DNA from 3 places in the Stenotrophomonas sp. YJH_SMC_64 genome. Region 1 is predicted to be linked to each of the others. Evidence: predicted binding sites of a transcription regulator. Region 1 holds the regulator's gene; each other region holds the start of a gene.
The links. Region 1 encodes FliA, which starts transcription of late flagellar genes. Its sites were predicted from a motif close to TAAAGTTTNNCNNNCNNNGGCCGATAA; they were not measured.
Positions count from the first base shown of each region.

Region 1 (2,263 bases):
TGCGCCGAGCGGCCGATATACCCTGCAACCCGGAGTTGAACCATGCCGTCGCGTGAGTACGCCAAGCTGACCAAGACCTTCCCGCTGTCGGCCACCCGCAGCGAGCCGCTCGGCCCTGTGCGCACCATTGCCGTCACTGGCGGCAAGGGCGGCGTGGGCAAGACGAATGTGTCCGCCAACCTGGCGGTGGCACTGGCCGGGATGGGCAAGCGCACGCTGCTGCTGGACGCCGACCTGGGCCTGGCCAACATCGACGTGATCCTGGGGCTGAACCCGACCTTCACGCTGGCCGACCTGGTCGCCGGCCGCTGCTCGCTGGACGACGTCATCGTCGAAGGCCCGAACGGCGTGCTGGTGGTGCCGGCCGCGTCCGGCCGCCGGCACATGGCCGAGCTGGCCCCGGCCGAGCACGTCGGCCTGGTCAACGTGTTCTCCGAGCTGGAACGCGAACTGGACATCATGGTGGTGGACACCGCCGCAGGCATCACCGACGGCGTGCTGACCTTCTGCCAGGCCGCGCAGGACACCGTGGTGGTGGTCTGTGACGAGCCGGCCTCGATCACCGACGCCTACGCGCTGATCAAGGTGCTGTCGCGCGAACGCGGCGTGGACCGCATCCAGGTAGTGGCCAACATGGTGCGCGACCCCAACGAGGGCCGCGTGCTGTACGAAAAGCTGACCCGCGTCTGCGAGAAGTTCCTCGCCGATGTCTCGCTGAACTACCTGGGCTGCGTGCCGCAGGACGACTGGCTGCGCCTGTCGGTGCAGCGCCAGCAGCCGGTGGTGAAGGCCTACCCGTCCAGCCCGGCCGCGCTGGCGATCACCGAGATCGCGCGTCGCACCGCACGCTGGCAGGCGCCGACCGAACCGCGTGGCGGCGTCGAGTTCTTCCTCGAGCGCATCCTCAAGCAGCGCGGGGTGGCCGCATGAAAGGCGCAGCCCAGTACAGGGAAGTCCAGCGCTCGGCGGCCAACGAGGTCATCGCCCAGCATTCGGACCTGGTGCGGCGCATCGCCCACCACCTGGCCGCGCGGTTGCCGGCCAGCGTTGAAGTGGACGACCTGATCCAGGCCGGCATGATGGGCCTGATAGAAGCGTCGCGCAGCTACGACGCCGACCAGGGCGCCTCGTTCGAGACCTATGCCTCGATCCGCATCCGCGGTTCGATGATCGACGAGATCCGCCGTGGCGACTGGGTGCCGCGCTCCGTGCACCGCCGTGCACGCGATGCCGCCGCCACCATCCGCCGCCTGGAACAGAGCAGCGGCCGCGCCGCCAGCGCCACCGAAGTGGCCGCCGCGATGGAGATGCCGCTGCCCGAATACCTGCGGTTGATGGAAGACGCCGCACGTGGCCAGGTGCTGAGCCTGGAGTCGCGCATCGAGGACCAGGGCGAGCTGGACACCGTCGCCCAGGGCGGCCCGACCCCGCAGCAGGTGCTGGAGCGTGGTGAGTTCGGCCGCGAGCTGGGCAAGGCCATCGGCCACCTGCCCGAGCGCGAACAGCTGGTGCTCTCGCTCTACTACGAGCAGGAACTGAACCTGAAGGAGATCGGCGCGGTGCTCGGCGTGAGCGAGTCGCGGGTCTGCCAGATCCACGGCCAGGCGGTGCTGCGCCTGCGTGGCCGGCTCAAGATTTTCGAGGCGGCGGACGCCGGCCTGGAAGAATGAACATGCCCGAGGCGGCTGCCCCCGGCCGCCCGGAATGAACAACAAAGGAACTCTGCTTTGAACAAGAACATGCGCATCCTGATCGTCGATGACTTCTCGACCATGCGTCGGATCGTCAAGAACCTGCTGGGCGATCTGGGCTTCACCAATACCGCCGAAGCCGAGGACGGGCATGCCGCGCTGTCGCTGCTGCAGAGCCAGCCGTTCGATTTCGTGGTCACCGACTGGAACATGCCGGTGATGACCGGCATCGAGCTGCTGAAGGCGATCCGTGCCGATGCCAAGCTGAAGACACTGCCAGTGCTGATGGTCACCGCCGAAGCCAAGCGCGAACAGATCATCGAAGCCGCCCAGAACGGCGTGAACGGCTACATCATCAAGCCGTTCACTGCGCAGACGCTGGAAGAGAAGCTCGGCAAGATCTTCGAACGCCTGGCGGCCAGCGCCTGATGGATACCACGGTCGACAAGAGCGCCCTCTCCCTGCGCCTGCAGGAAGCCCTGGACGCACTCGAGTCCGGTGACGAGGCCGCCTGGCGGCAGCGCATCGACGGACTGGTCGCGCTGCGTACGCAGCCGATGATGAGCGGCCTC
Region 1 covers NZ_JCAFUN010000021.1:11,407-13,669, reverse strand. The annotation lists gene flhF (flagellar biosynthesis GTPase FlhF) at 1-56, shown strand, start outside; gene AC5P9L_RS19645 (MinD/ParA family ATP-binding protein) at 43-930, shown strand; gene AC5P9L_RS19640 (RNA polymerase sigma factor FliA) at 927-1,670, shown strand; gene cheY (chemotaxis response regulator CheY) at 1,728-2,120, shown strand; gene AC5P9L_RS19630 (protein phosphatase CheZ) at 2,120-2,263, shown strand, end outside.

Region 2 (2,263 bases), on a different contig from region 1:
ACGGTCGCCGGCATCGTGGCCATGGCCGTCGTTGATTGCCTTGAAATGATCCAGGTCGAGCAGCAGCAGCGAGAACGGTGTGCGGTTGCGCGTGGCCAGCTCGATTTCCCGGCGCAGCACGGTGGGCAGGAAGCGACGGTTGAGCAGGTTGGTCAGCGCGTCGCTGCCGGCATCCAGTTCGCCGATGCGCTCGAACAGCAGCGTCATCAGGGTGCGGATGGCGGCCAGGTCCTCGCGGATGGCCGGCAGCACCGCCAGTCGCTGCGCCGGAGCATCGCCACTCGCGCGCTGCAGGTGGCCGTCAATGCGGGCCATCAACTGGCCCACCTGCTGCGTTTCGCTGCTTTCGCCGAAGCTGGGGATGCCCTTGTGGGTGAACCACAGGCCGAACTCCGAGGTGGCCAGGCTGGCGTTGTCGCTGGCCTGCACGTGGCCGGCGAGTGCGTAGAGCAGGGCGTTCTCCCAGTCCAGCAGCAATGCGCGCTGGCGCTCGCGTTCGGTACCGACGTTCTGTACCAGCGAGAACAGCCGGTAGGCGGCGTCGGCACGGGTGGAGCGCTCGCGCGCATGGGTGTAGGCCAGGGTCATGCCTTCCATGGCGATGTCCATGATCGCGCTGAGGCAGGCGATGGCGGCGAACGCGGTCGCGCTGTCGGGCGCGTCGTCGCGCAGGCGCACGAACAGCTCGTGCTTGAGCACGCGCGCACCGCGCGTCACCAGGTCGACCGGGATGCCGACCCGTGCGTGTACGTCGCCGATCACCCGCTGCGAGGCGACCGTGGTGGCGATGCCAGCGGTGTCGGTGGTCAGCAGCTGTACCAGCCAGCGCTGCATGGCCGGCTGCAGGCGCTGCTTGACCTGGTCGTGGGACAGGAAGCGGCGTGCGCGCCCGTCCTGCAGCAGCACTTCGTAAAAGCGCTGGGCCAGCGCGGGTGGGGCATCGGAGGCAGCGGCCTTGAGCAGCGCGGTGGCGGCAGGGCCGGCCTGTAGCAGGCATTGCTGCCAGGCCTCGGCCAGCGGCTGGCTGGCATCGTCCAGTTGGGGTGGTTCCACGTCGATCTCTGACTGCGTACGGCAAACCACGGGTATCGGCCGCGGCGGCATACGGTTGATGGCGGGGTAGCCCGCCAGTTTACGCGCGGTGCAGGCTTGCACGGTGCGCAAAGCACATCGACGCCGCTGCGGCAATGAGTGAACGCATTTGAGAATCACTCGCATTGATGGGAGAATGCGCGCACGGAGCGGGCTGCAGGTGCCTGCAGGACGGCTCCGCCTCCCCCCTCGTCGTTGCCTCAAGCCCTTTGCCAGAGGCCCCGCAGCCCTGCCAGAAGGTCCTGATCATGTCTCCTGCCGTTGTCCATTCACCGCGCCCGCTGGCGCTTGCCGTCGCCGCCCTGCTGGCGGGCAGCGCCTTGACCGCCCAGGCCGAAACCGACGCCACCGATATCGACACGGTGCACGTCACCGCCTCGCAGATCGCGCGCCAGGCACTGGGTACCTCGACCATCACCGCCGAGGATATCGCCCGGCGCCCGCCAGCCAACGACATCGCCGAGCTGTTGCGGACCATGCCGGGCGTCAACCTGACCGGCAACAGCGCCTCGGGCCAGTACGGCAACAACCGCCAGATCGACCTGCGTGGCATGGGCCCGGAAAACACCCTGATCCTGGTCGATGGCAAGCGCATCGGCGCACGCGATGCCGTGCGCATGGGGCGCAGCGGCGAGCGCAATACCCGCGGTGACACCAACTGGGTGCCGGCGGAAATGATCGAGCGCATCGAAGTGCTGCGCGGCCCGGCGGCGGCACGCTATGGCTCCGGTGCCTCCGGCGGCGTGGTCAACATCATCACCAAGCGCCCGACCGGCGACCTGACCGGTGCGGTGGACCTGTATGGGCTGGTGCCCGAACACAGCGCCGAAGGTGGCAGCGAACGCGTCGGCCTGCAGCTGAGTGGGCCGATGACCGACACCCTGTCGTTCCGCCTGTACGGCAATCTCAACAAGACCGACGCGGACTCGCTGGAGCTCAACCGCCAGTACGCTACCAACCCCAACGCGGTGCCGCCGGCCGGCCGCGAGGGCGTCAAGAACCGCGATGTCAACGCGCTGCTGCGCTGGGACGTGACCGCCAACCAGGTGGTGGAGTTCGAAGCCGGCACCAGCCGCCAGGGCAACATCTACGCTGGTGATCGCGCGGTCAGCACCACCGGTACCTCGACCGGCGTTGACCTGGCGGCACTGGCCGAGGGCGAAGCGGAGAC
Region 2 covers NZ_JCAFUN010000002.1:302,310-304,572, reverse strand. The annotation lists gene AC5P9L_RS03075 (GGDEF domain-containing protein) at 1-1,053, opposite strand, end outside; gene AC5P9L_RS03070 (TonB-dependent siderophore receptor) at 1,341-2,263, shown strand, end outside.
Region 2: the regulator FliA is predicted to act here: its motif matches at 1,086-1,112, upstream of AC5P9L_RS03075 (GGDEF domain-containing protein).

Region 3 (2,263 bases), on a different contig from region 1:
CACGCTCGGCTGCTGTTGGCCCAGCCGCTCCAGCTCAGCCGAGCATGGGCTCGGCCCTACAAGGTCGCGGCGCGCGAGCGCTGCAGCCAGTCATTGATGGCCGGGTCCAGTCGCGGGTCGTCCGGTAGCTGCATGCCGAAGCGCTGTTGCAGCACGGCACGCACATCACCCACATCATGCAGCGGGCGCTTGTCCGGTGCCTGCCCGGGGCGATACTCGGTGTAGTTGCCGCTGCCGATGGTGCGGCGCCAGTCCGGCCCGGTCAGCGACGCGCGCAGCTGCCCGGGGAAACTGGAATCGGGATGGGTGCACACGTACCAGTTGCCCACCACGTTGTCGATCGGTGCCGGCGCCTGCAGGTCGAACCGATACATCGCCCGCCAACCATCGTTGGACTCGGCCGACAGCACGAAATCACCCTCGTCGGGCAGGCGCTGCAGCAGATAGCGTTCGTGCGGCGTGGCCTGCGGCTGCGGATCATGCAGGCGCAGCGGCACGGTCGGGGTCAGGCTGCCGAAACCGGCATCCACCAGCCAGTCGCCGCTGTCTACGTTCACGCGCAGCAGCAGGTGGGTACGCGCGGTCAGTTCGCCGTCCTGGGCGGCCAGCAGTACCCGCGCGCTCAATGGCTGCGCATCGAAGCCCAATGCCTGCAGCAGCGCCAGCAACCCGCCATTGAGTTCGAAGCAGTAACCACCGCGGCGCTCGTCGAGCAGCTTGCGCTGCACGCTGTCCAGGTCGATCGGCACCGCATCGCGCAGCAGGCAGCTGAGGGTCTCGAAGGGCAGCAGTGCGTTGTGGCGCTGCTGCAGCAGGGTCAGGCCGGCCAGGGTCCGCGGTGGCGGTGCATCCAGCTGCAGGCGCTGCAGGTAGCGGGGGACATCGAGCGTCGTCATGGAGACACCGGGCGGGGGAGGGATGTCCACTGTGCTCCCCCAACCGGGGTTGAGGTCAAGCGCGGCGGCCGTGTCATGCCTCCGTCGCCTGCACCCGGTACAAAGGCCGCGTCCACCAGCGATGGGGGGACGCAGACGAAGAAAGCGCTAAAGTTGTCCTGAGTCAGGCCGATACAGGTGCGTCTTTCCGCCTGGAGTCTGTCATGTCGGCCGTTGTCCCCCACCTCCGGTCCCTGCGCACGCGCCTTGCTGCGTTGCACTCGGCGTCCCCCGGGCTGCTGCGCTGGCTGCAGCCACATCGGCTCAGCGTGGCCAACAAGCTCAAGGCCACACTGTGGATCTGCGGCCTGGGCCTGGTGGCGATCGCTGCTGTCTACGCCTGGACTGGCCATGCCAACGCACTGGCTGCGCGCAGCCAGGCCAGCTACCAGCGCGGCAGCGATCTGGCTGCCAGCCTGTCCACGCGGGTGGCCGAAGCGCGTCGCCTGCAGACCCAGTATGCACGCAGTTTCGATGATGCCGACCGCGCGCAGCTGTTGGCCACGCAGAAGGCGTTGCAGACCGATCTGCAGGCGCTGCGCGCGATGCCGATGGATGCGGGCCGGCGCAAGGCCCTGCAGGCGCTGACCGAAGCCGCCGACGCGTTCTCGCAGGGTGTGGCCGCCCTGTTCGAACGGGTCGACGAGATGGGCCGTGGTGATGCCGGCCTCGCTGCGCAGCTGCAGCAGGCCGCCGACACCCTGCAGGCGCAGGTGGATGTGCAGCAGCGGCCCGCGCTGGCGCTGTCCCTGCAGAAGATGCGAAGGCAGGAGGCACTGCTGCTGCTCGACGGTGATTCCACCCACGCCGACCGCGCCAGCGAGGAGAAGCTGCCGTTCGACCTCGCGCTGGCGGGCCTGCCTGCGGATGTGCAGGACACCCTGCGCACCGGGATGGAGGCGTATCAGGCCGCACTGCTGGGGTATACCGCTGCCCGCGTCGGCCTGGATGTGGAAGCGCAGTCGCTGCTGGATACCGCCACGGGCGTAGCGCCGGCGTTGGCCGCATTCCAGCAGGCACAGGTGGCGGCGCTGGGCAGGGCGCAGGCACGCCAGCAGGCCGGCGCGCGCACCATGAGCGTGGTGTTCGCACTGACCCTGCTGCTGGTGGCCGGCGTGCTGATCACCAGCCTGGTGCTGGTGCTGCGTGCGGTGCGCCAGCCGATCCAGGACACCCTGCGTTTCGCCAGCGACATCGCCGACGACCGTCTCGAAACCACCCTGCGCGTCTACAACGCCAACGATGAAATCGGCCAGCTGGCCCAGCGCCTGGTCGACATGCAGCAGCGCCTGCGCGCGCGCATCGAGACCGAGCGTGCGGTGGCCCGC
Region 3 covers NZ_JCAFUN010000003.1:116,124-118,386, forward strand. The annotation lists gene AC5P9L_RS03805 (arylamine N-acetyltransferase family protein) at 57-896, opposite strand; gene AC5P9L_RS03810 (methyl-accepting chemotaxis protein) at 1,100-2,263, shown strand, end outside.
Region 3: the regulator FliA is predicted to act here: its motif matches at 1,045-1,071, upstream of AC5P9L_RS03810 (methyl-accepting chemotaxis protein).